3 regions of the Weizmannia sp. FSL W8-0676 genome follow, and region 2 is predicted to be linked to each of the others. Evidence: a T-box and tRNA genes for the amino acid it is inferred to sense, from the RefSeq annotation. Region 2 holds a T-box; the other regions hold tRNA genes.
What was found. The T-box of region 2 lies ahead of NST20_RS09835 (valine--tRNA ligase). A T-box ahead of a tRNA ligase gene usually reads a tRNA of that ligase, here a tRNA-Val.

Region 1 (3,251 bases), 220 kb from region 2:
ACACCTGCCCGGTGCTGGAAGGTTAAGGAGAGGGGTTAGCCGCAAGGCGAAGCTCTGAACTGAAGCCCCAGTAAACGGCGGCCGTAACTATAACGGTCCTAAGGTAGCGAAATTCCTTGTCAGGTAAGTTCTGACCCGCACGAAAGGTGTAACGATCTGGGCACTGTCTCAACGAGAGACTCGGTGAAATTATAGTACCTGTGAAGATGCAGGTTACCCGCGACAGGACGGAAAGACCCCATGGAGCTTTACTGCAGCCTGATATTGAATTTTGGTACAGCTTGTACAGGATAGGTAGGAGCCTTGGAAACCGGAGCGCCAGCTTCGGCGGAGGCATCGGTGGGATACTACCCTGGCTGTATTGAAATTCTAACCCGCACCCCTTACCGGGGTGGGAGACAGTGTCAGGCAGGCAGTTTGACTGGGGCGGTCGCCTCCTAAAAGGTAACGGAGGCGCCCAAAGGTTCCCTCAGAATGGTTGGAAATCATTCGCAGAGTGTAAAGGCATAAGGGAGCTTGACTGCGAGACTTACAAGTCGGGCAGGGACGAAAGTCGGGCTTAGTGATCCGGTGGTTCCGCATGGAAGGGCCATCGCTCAACGGATAAAAGCTACCCTGGGGATAACAGGCTGATCTCCCCCAAGAGTCCACATCGACGGGGAGGTTTGGCACCTCGATGTCGGCTCATCGCATCCTGGGGCTGTAGTCGGTCCCAAGGGTTGGGCTGTTCGCCCATTAAAGCGGTACGCGAGCTGGGTTCAGAACGTCGTGAGACAGTTCGGTCCCTATCCGTCGCGGGCGCAGGAAATTTGAGAGGAGCTGTCCTTAGTACGAGAGGACCGGGATGGACGCACCGCTGGTGTACCAGTTGTCTTGCCAAAGGCATCGCTGGGTAGCTATGTGCGGAAGGGATAAGTGCTGAAAGCATCTAAGCATGAAGCCCCCCTCAAGATGAGATTTCCTACAGTTTAACTGGTAAGATCCCTGAAAGATGATCAGGTTGATAGGTCCGGGGTGGAAGCGCGGCGACGCGTGCAGCTGACGGATACTAATCGATCGAGGACTTAACCAAATAGAAAAGTGAAGGGCGCTCGCTCATCGGCGTATGAACTTCAAGGCCCCCGCCTGAGATAAAGGAAACACGACGAGCCTTAAAAGGCGAGTCGATGCCCGCTTATCGTAGGAAAGGGGGACGGGAAGTTCACTAGCCGATAGCGCCCGGAACTGGACAATAGAAAAGCGGAGGTGCCTTGTTTAGCCCCGACAAGCGAATGTTCTGACCGGCATGGAGCCGTCTTTTGGCTCCGTGGCGGGCAGGTTATTCGACCTCGAGGGGCTAGGCACCGAAGCTGGACAATAGAAAAGCGGAAGCGCCTTGCCCATCGGCGTACGGATTTCGGAGCTTTCGACTGAGATAAAGGAAACACGACGAGCCCTAAAGGCGAGTCGATGCCCGCTTATCGTAGGGAGAAAGCGCAGAAATACGCTAGCCGATAGGCGCTGGAGCTGGACAATTCTCAAAGTTAGAAGCAGAAACGCATTCTCCGTTTACAGTTTTTTCTCCCATCCGGTTTTCAGGGAACACATCCCAAATAAAATACAGGTCCGGTGATGATGGCGGAAAGGACACACCCGAACACATCCCGAACTCGGAAGTTAAGCTTTCCAGCGCCGATGGTAGTTGGGGGTTTCCCCCTGCGAGAGTAGGACGTTGCCGGGCCATAATACGGAGGATTAGCTCAGCTGGGAGAGCGTCTGCCTTACAAGCAGAGGGTCGGCGGTTCGATCCCGTCATCCTCCATTTTTATGCCATCCCGGTTCAGGGGCAACCGGCTTTCTATCGGGAGGCCGGGGATACTGCCTTGTGACCGGCACCATACTTGCGGGAATCCTGAAAGAAAATAGATATGTACATATTTAACCCAATATAGTATAATTTTCTTTGTGACAAGTAATGTCGTTATCGGAATATGAGCCATTAGCTCAGTTGGTAGAGCATCTGACTTTTAATCAGAGGGTCGCAGGTTCGAATCCTGCATGGCTCACCATTTATCTTATCCGCGGGTGTGGCGGAATTGGCAGACGCACCAGACTTAGGATCTGGCGCCGCAAGGCGTGGGGGTTCGACTCCCTTCACCCGCACTGTTTAGCACGATATGCGGAAGTAGTTCAGTGGTAGAACATCACCTTGCCAAGGTGGGGGTCGCGGGTTCGAATCCCGTCTTCCGCTTCATTTAACCCGCCGGGGTGGCGGAATTGGCAGACGCACAGGACTTAAAATCCTGCGGTAGGTGACTACCGTACCGGTTCGACTCCGGTCCTCGGCATCAGTACCATGACAAATGCGCCCATAGCTCAATTGGATAGAGCGTTTGACTACGGATCAAAAGGTTAGGGGTTCGACTCCTCTTGGGCGCGCTTATTCCTCTTTCGGGAAGTAGCTCAGCTTGGCAGAGCACATGGTTAGGGACCATGGGGTCGCAGGTTCAAATCCTGTCTTCCCGACCATGAAGATGATCATAGTGGGGCCTTAGCTCAGCTGGGAGAGCGCCTGCTTTGCACGCAGGAGGTCAGCGGTTCGATCCCGCTAGGCTCCACCAAACAGGGCAAATAACGGCGGCGTAGCTCAGCTGGCTAGAGCGTACGGTTCATACCCGTGAGGTCGGGGGTTCGATCCCCTCCGCCGCTATATTTCGTATATCGGACCTTTAGCTCAGCTGGTTAGAGCAGACGGCTCATAACCGTCCGGTCGTAGGTTCGAGTCCTACAAGGTCCACCATTTTTTATTTTTCGCTTATCATACGGAGGAATACCCAAGTCTGGCTGAAGGGATCGGTCTTGAAAACCGACAGGCGGGTTACACCGCGCGGGGGTTCGAATCCCTCTTCCTCCGCCATTTCATTATTTATCATCGCGGGGTGGAGCAGTCTGGTAGCTCGTCGGGCTCATAACCCGAAGGTCGCAGGTTCAAATCCTGCCCCCGCAATTGGTCCCGTGGTGTAGCGGTTATCACGCCTGCCTGTCACGCAGGAGATCGCGGGTTCGATTCCCGTCGGGACCGCTTGTTTTGGCTCGGTAGCTCAGTCGGTAGAGCAAAGGACTGAAAATCCTTGTGTCGGCGGTTCGATTCCGTCCCGAGCCACCATTGGTTTTCAATGAAAAATATATGGCGGTTGTGGCGAAGTGGTTAACGCACCGGATTGTGGCTCCGGCATTCATGGGTTCGATTCCCATCATCCGCCCTTTGATGC
Region 2 (3,251 bases):
ATTTCAATGTACCAGTCGCAGAAATCGTCCCAGATAAAATTGTAAAGCATGCGCCCGGCTTCGCCGAATTCGTATTTGTCGGCCAGTTTTGTAACGGTTTCGATCGTTTCGTTCAAACGCGTTAAAATCCATTTGTCAGCGACTGATTTTTCACCGGAAAGGTCAATTTCTTCGTATTTCAGCCCGTTCATGTTCATAAGCGCAAAACGGGAGGCGTTCCAAATTTTATTGGCGAAATTCCAGACCGCTTCGACTTTTTCGTAACTGAAACGCAAATCCTGGCCGGGCGCGCTGCCGGTGGTAAGGAAATAGCGGAGCGAGTCCGCGCCGTATTTGTCGATTACTTCCATCGGGTCGACGCCGTTGCCGAGCGATTTGCTCATTTTCCGCCCCTGCTCGTCGCGGACAAGGCCATGGATCAGGACATCTTTGAACGGGCGTTTGCCGGTAAACTCAAGCCCCTGGAAAATCATCCGCGATACCCAGAAGAAAATGATATCATAGCCGGTCACAAGCGTATCGGTCGGATAATAACGCTTGTAGTCTTCCGCTTCTTCATCAGGCCAGCCCATTGTCGAAAACGGCCAGAGCGCCGAGCTGAACCACGTATCGAGCACGTCCGGATCCTGTTCCCAGTTTTCGATGTCACGGGGCGGCTCGGTATCAACATATACTTCGCCGGTTTCTTTATGGTACCAGGCCGGAATCCGGTGCCCCCACCAGAGCTGGCGCGAAATGCACCAATCGCGGATATTTTCCATCCAGTGCAAGTAGGTTTTTTCAAAGCGTTCCGGCACAAAATGGACTTTTCCTTCCGACGCCTGCAGTTTTACCGCGGCATCAGCGAGCGGCTGCATTTTCACAAACCATTGCGTGGACAAATACGGTTCGACAACCGCGCCGCTCCGTTCGGAATGGCCGACCGAATGGAGATGGTCTTCCACTTTGACAAGAACGCCGAGTGCTTTCAAGTCCTTCACGATCTGTTTGCGGCATTCAAACCGGTCCATGCCTTTGTATTTTCCGGCATTTTCATTCATTGTGCCGTCCTCGTTCATCACAAGGATGCGTTCGAGATTGTGGCGGTTCCCGACTTCGAAGTCGTTCGGGTCATGGGCCGGTGTAATTTTTACGGCACCGGAACCAAATGCCATATCAACATACTCGTCTGCGATAATCGGAATTTCGCGGCCGACGATTGGCAATACAATCGTTTTCCCGATTAAATGTTTGTAGCGTTCATCATCCGGGTGGACAGCGACCGCCGTATCACCCAGCATCGTTTCCGGGCGCGTTGTCGCGATTTCAATCGTGCCGGAACCGTCGCTTAACGGGTATGCCAGATGGTAAAATGCGCCCTGCACCTCTTTGTAGACTACTTCAATATCGGAAAGCGCCGTTTTCGTTTCCGGGTCCCAGTTGATGATGTACTCGCCGCGGTAAATCAAGCCTTTTTTATAAAGCGAAACAAATACTTCTTTTACAGCTTTTGACAGCCCTTCATCGAGCGTAAAACGTTCGCGCGAATAATCGAGCCCGAGGCCGAGTTTCGCCCATTGTTTGCGGATAAAGTGAGCGTATTCCGCTTTCCACTTCCATGCTTCTTCCGTAAACTTCTCGCGGCCGAGGTCATAACGGGATTTGCCTTCTTCACGCAGTTTGGCTTCCACTTTTGCCTGCGTTGCAATCCCGGCGTGGTCCATCCCCGGCAGCCAGAGCACATCATAGCCCTGCATCCGTTTCATCCGGGTTAAAATATCCTGCAAAGCCGTATCCCAGGCATGGCCGAGATGGAGCTTGCCGGTTACGTTCGGCGGTGGAATCACAATCGTGTACGGCTTCTTTTCCGGATCGCCTTTTGCTTCGAAAAATTTGCCGTTCACCCACCATTCATAGCGCCCTTTTTCAACAGCCTGCGGATCATATTTGGTCGGCATGCTGATGTCCTGCTGTTCCATTTGTATCATTCCTTTCTGCGTTTTTTGCGGATAAACACAAAAACTCCCTTCGCCATAAAAGGACGAAAGGAGTCTGTTCGCGGTACCACCTTTTTTCACGGGCAAACGGATGCCCGGCACTCTCGGGTCATTAACGGCACTTCGCCGGCTTTTGCTATTTTCGGGTTCACAAAAGCTACTCCCGGGCGACCTTCCAGCCTGTTTCGCATAGGAAATCTTTCAGCAGCTGATTCCCCTCTCTGCATGGAAACAAAATCTGTACTCTTCCCGTTCATTGTATTTTGATTTTTGAAATTGGCTATAGTTTATGGTATCGGTTTTTTTGAAAATCGTCAATAGCATTGCCCATTTTTAGAAAAAATATGCAACGGATTCACTTATCCGCCCGCTTTTCATACATTATCTATGAGAGATAGGTGGATGATGATGAAGAAAAAAATTGACAAACAGGCCGTCCGTACTTGGGGGCGGAATGCAAAAAAAGTGTGCAAGCAGCTGATTCTTCCGTTCTCCGTCTTTCAGGCCATCCGCACGATTATTTTTCCGACCACGTTTGACGTCCTGCTGCTTGCCATATTTATTCTCATTTATCTCGGGTTCCAGTATGAATGGTTTTAATGGCCGTCCCTGCTTTTCATGACGCGGGGGCGGTCCCTTGTGACAACTGCATGACGACATACTCGGTATTTTTCATCCGCCAGTACTTTTCCTGCAGTTTCGCGACTGCTCTCGCTTCATGGCGTTTCCCTTCATTTGCAAAGTATTCCTCCACGGTTTGGATGATCGGTGCGGGATAAGCGAGATAGCTGAAAAATAAGCTTTTTTCATCTTCCTTAAGCGGAAAATAGCTGAAGTAGGTCTTCACCCAGTCCACGCAGTCGTCAAACCGGCTCGGATAGGAGTCGAGCGCCCGCGACAAGAAGGGAAGCAGGTCATAAAAAGGCGCAGCGGTTTTTGCCAGTTCGAAATTGGTGAAGTATCCGAGCCCGCGTTCATCGTACAGGAAATGCTCCGTTGAAATTTTTCCGTGGATGGTCACCGTTCTCGCTTTCTCCATCTCTTTCGATTGTTCATACCAGTTTTCCAGCTGCTGGATCGAGAATTTGAGCGCCTGGTTCGTTTCATTGTAAAAGGTGCAGTACAACAGGGCAAACGGGGACATATAGACCTGCTCTTCACACCGTTCAAGGAACTCTTCTAAAAAATCCTGCTGCCCGTACCAGCGGGAAAGGGTTTCTTCATAGTATTCCCGCCGTTTTTCTATTGAGACCTCCGTATCTTTGACGGACAAGC
Region 3 (3,251 bases), 450 kb from region 2:
TTTAAAGGAGGGGGTTAGCGATGCAAATTGGCATGGACTTATTAAAATTGATTATGGGCTTTCTTGCGCTCATTTTTTGTCTAAAATGTACCGGCGCCAAAAGCATTTCAAACCTTACGCCAATCGACTTCATCTGGAGCATAATGCTGTCTGAAATCGTCGGCAACGGCCTTTATGACTCAAGTGTAAAATGGTACTACATTCTTGTGATGCTTTCTGTTTAGGTCATCATTAAAATCATTTTTGACATCCTCATTTATCGCTATGATAAACTGGAAAAATTCCTTATCGGGGATAAAACGGTGATTATCGATAAAGGAAAAATTAACAAAGTCGTACTGAAAAAAAATAAAATTGATATGAATCAACTGTCGGAGTTATTGAGAAAGCAGGGCGTATTTTTGCTTGATGAAATTGACCAGGCCTATCTTGAAAAAGATGGGACGATTACGGTAAAAAAAAGAAAAAACAACCCTAGTAAATAGTAGGCTGCCCAGTTCTGTTCTCATTATAAAAGGAAAATCTAAGATAGTATTTCCAAACCTTTCTTATTAGATCAATTCCCTTTTTGTACAAGTTAAACAACTATAGATACTCACAAGTGTACGCTTTCAAGCAGCCACTTAAATTGGCCTCGGCTTCAATAATATAATTGCAATAAAAAAACGCTTCTCTTTATCTTGAGAAGCGTTCCATTTGGCATCAGCTTTCAATGTGATGCTATTATACCGGTGGTCGGGGTCGAACCGACACTCCCGAAGGAACACGATTTTGAGTCGTGCGCGTCTGCCAATTCCGCCACACCGGCATGATATGATGGAGGCGGCAACCGGAATCGAACCGGTGATAAAGGTTTTGCAGACCTCTGCCTTACCTCTTGGCTATGCCGCCATCAATGGAGCGGAAGACGGGATTCGAACCCGCGACCCCCACCTTGGCAAGGTGATGTTCTACCACTGAACTACTTCCGCATACTGGGCCAGCTGGATTCGAACCAGCGCATGACGGAGTCAAAGTCCGTTGCCTTACCGCTTGGCTATGGCCCAATAAATATGGGGCGGATGGTGGGAATCGAACCCACGAATGCCGGAGCCACAATCCGGTGCGTTAACCACTTCGCCACAACCGCCATCATAATGGCAGGGGCAGTAGGAATCGAACCCACACTGGAGGTTTTGGAGACCTCTGTTCTACCTTTAAACTATGCCCCTTTAAAAAATGGAGGGGGACGGATTCGAACCGCCGAACCCTGAGGGAGCGGATTTACAGTCCGCCGCGTTTAGCCACTTCGCTACCCCTCCATATTGCGTGGTGCCGGCCAGAGGACTTGAACCCCCAACCTACTGATTACAAGTCAGTTGCTCTACCAATTGAGCTAGACCGGCCAAATGGTGGCTCGGGACGGAATCGAACCGCCGACACAAGGATTTTCAGTCCTTTGCTCTACCGACTGAGCTACCGAGCCACAATTATGTAAAATGGATGGCGGTCCCGACGGGAATCGAACCCGCGATCTCCTGCGTGACAGGCAGGCGTGATAACCGCTACACTACGGGACCTTTATATGTAAATTGCGGGGGCAGGATTTGAACCTGCGACCTTCGGGTTATGAGCCCGACGAGCTACCAGACTGCTCCACCCCGCGATGATAAAATGGTGGAGGATGACGGGATCGAACCGCCGACCCTCTGCTTGTAAGGCAGACGCTCTCCCAGCTGAGCTAATCCTCCAGTTATAATGATGACCCGTACGGGATTCGAACCCGTGTTACCGCCGTGAAAGGGCGGTGTCTTAACCGCTTGACCAACGGGCCATATGGATCATGACGGAGAGCAAGGGATTCGAACCCTTGAGACAGCTTTTAGCCGCCTACACGATTTCCAATCGTGCTCCTTCGGCCTCTCGGACAGCTCTCCATGATGGCTCCGCAGGTAGGATTCGAACCTACGACCGATCGGTTAACAGCCGATTGCTCTACCACTGAGCTACTGCGGAATACAAGCCCGGCAGCGTCCTACTCTCGCAGGGGGAAACCCCCAACTACCATCGGCGCTGGAAAGCTTAACTTCCGTGTTCGGGATGGGAACGGGTGTGACCTTTCCGCCATCGCCACCGGACCTTAATGACAAAAATCATTATAACAAAGTTTTCATTTCTTATCAACAGGAATTATGTGATTCCCTGAAAACCGGATGGGAGAAAAAACTGTAAACGGAGAATGCGTTTTTACTTCTAACTTTGAGAATTGTCTAGCTCCAGCGCACCTTTTTCAAGGCGGCCTTCACTTTTCTATTTGGTTAAGTCCTCGATCGATTAGTATCCGTCAGCTCCACGCGTCGCCGCGCTTCCACCCCGGACCTATCAACCTGATCATCTTTCAGGGATCTTACCAGTATAAACTGTGGGAAATCTCATCTTGAGGGGGGCTTCATGCTTAGATGCTTTCAGCACTTATCCCTTCCGCACATAGCTACCCAGCGATGCCTTTGGCAAGACAACTGGTACACCAGCGGTGCGTCCATCCCGGTCCTCTCGTACTAAGGACAGCTCCTCTCAAATTTCCTGCGCCCGCGACGGATAGGGACCGAACTGTCTCACGACGTTCTGAACCCAGCTCGCGTACCGCTTTAATGGGCGAACAGCCCAACCCTTGGGACCGACTACAGCCCCAGGATGCGATGAGCCGACATCGAGGTGCCAAACCTCCCCGTCGATGTGGACTCTTGGGGGAGATCAGCCTGTTATCCCCAGGGTAGCTTTTATCCGTTGAGCGATGGCCCTTCCATGCGGAACCACCGGATCACTAAGCCCGACTTTCGTCCCTGCCCGACTTGTAAGTCTCGCAGTCAAGCTCCCTTATGCCTTTACACTCTGCGAATGATTTCCAACCATTCTGAGGGAACCTTTGGGCGCCTCCGTTACCTTTTAGGAGGCGACCGCCCCAGTCAAACTGCCTGCCTGACACTGTCTCCCACCCCGGTAAGGGGTGCGGGTTAGAATTTCAATACAGCCAGGGTAGTATCCCACCGATGCCTCCGCCGAAGCTGGCGCTCCGGTTTCCAAGGCTCCTACCTATCCTGTACAAGCTGTACCAAAATTCAATATCAGGCTGCAGTAAAGCTCCATGGGGTCTTTCCGTCCTGTCGCGGGTAACCTGCATCTTCACAGGTACTATAATTTCACCGAGTCTCTCGTTGAGACAGTGCCCAGATCGTTACACCTTTCGTGCGGGTCAGAACTTACCTGACAAG

Region 1: it encodes a tRNA-Val, which carries the amino acid that the T-box ahead of NST20_RS09835 (valine--tRNA ligase) is inferred to sense. The anticodon was not compared.
Region 3: it encodes a tRNA-Val, which carries the amino acid that the T-box ahead of NST20_RS09835 (valine--tRNA ligase) is inferred to sense. The anticodon was not compared.

What each region holds. Positions count from the first base shown of each region.
Region 1 is NZ_CP151954.1:2,212,837-2,216,087, reverse strand. It holds rRNA gene NST20_RS10980 (23S ribosomal RNA) at 1-1,072, shown strand, start outside; rRNA gene rrf (5S ribosomal RNA) at 1,605-1,720, shown strand; tRNA gene NST20_RS10970 (tRNA-Val) at 1,729-1,801, shown strand; tRNA gene NST20_RS10965 (tRNA-Lys) at 1,973-2,048, shown strand; tRNA gene NST20_RS10960 (tRNA-Leu) at 2,061-2,142, shown strand; tRNA gene NST20_RS10955 (tRNA-Gly) at 2,159-2,230, shown strand; tRNA gene NST20_RS10950 (tRNA-Leu) at 2,242-2,327, shown strand; tRNA gene NST20_RS10945 (tRNA-Arg) at 2,345-2,418, shown strand; tRNA gene NST20_RS10940 (tRNA-Pro) at 2,432-2,508, shown strand; tRNA gene NST20_RS10935 (tRNA-Ala) at 2,525-2,600, shown strand; tRNA gene NST20_RS10930 (tRNA-Met) at 2,616-2,689, shown strand; tRNA gene NST20_RS10925 (tRNA-Ile) at 2,703-2,779, shown strand; tRNA gene NST20_RS10920 (tRNA-Ser) at 2,804-2,896, shown strand; tRNA gene NST20_RS10915 (tRNA-Met) at 2,913-2,986, shown strand; tRNA gene NST20_RS10910 (tRNA-Asp) at 2,989-3,061, shown strand; tRNA gene NST20_RS10905 (tRNA-Phe) at 3,070-3,145, shown strand; tRNA gene NST20_RS10900 (tRNA-His) at 3,170-3,242, shown strand; tRNA gene NST20_RS10895 (tRNA-Gly) at 3,250-3,251, shown strand, end outside.
Region 2 is NZ_CP151954.1:1,989,178-1,992,428, forward strand. It holds gene NST20_RS09835 (valine--tRNA ligase) at 1-1,958, opposite strand, end outside; T-box leader at 2,014-2,242, opposite strand; gene NST20_RS09840 (hypothetical protein) at 2,385-2,576, shown strand; gene ysxE (spore coat protein YsxE) at 2,593-3,251, opposite strand, start outside.
Region 3 is NZ_CP151954.1:2,439,213-2,442,463, forward strand. It holds gene NST20_RS12070 (hypothetical protein) at 21-224, shown strand; gene NST20_RS12075 (YetF domain-containing protein) at 273-485, shown strand; tRNA gene NST20_RS12080 (tRNA-Leu) at 727-808, opposite strand; tRNA gene NST20_RS12085 (tRNA-Cys) at 818-891, opposite strand; tRNA gene NST20_RS12090 (tRNA-Gly) at 897-971, opposite strand; tRNA gene NST20_RS12095 (tRNA-Gln) at 975-1,046, opposite strand; tRNA gene NST20_RS12100 (tRNA-His) at 1,054-1,129, opposite strand; tRNA gene NST20_RS12105 (tRNA-Trp) at 1,138-1,211, opposite strand; tRNA gene NST20_RS12110 (tRNA-Tyr) at 1,220-1,301, opposite strand; tRNA gene NST20_RS12115 (tRNA-Thr) at 1,310-1,385, opposite strand; tRNA gene NST20_RS12120 (tRNA-Phe) at 1,390-1,465, opposite strand; tRNA gene NST20_RS12125 (tRNA-Asp) at 1,484-1,559, opposite strand; tRNA gene NST20_RS12130 (tRNA-Met) at 1,572-1,645, opposite strand; tRNA gene NST20_RS12135 (tRNA-Val) at 1,655-1,730, opposite strand; tRNA gene NST20_RS12140 (tRNA-Glu) at 1,742-1,813, opposite strand; tRNA gene NST20_RS12145 (tRNA-Ser) at 1,827-1,916, opposite strand; tRNA gene NST20_RS12150 (tRNA-Asn) at 1,921-1,995, opposite strand; rRNA gene rrf (5S ribosomal RNA) at 2,002-2,117, opposite strand; rRNA gene NST20_RS12160 (23S ribosomal RNA) at 2,294-3,251, opposite strand, start outside.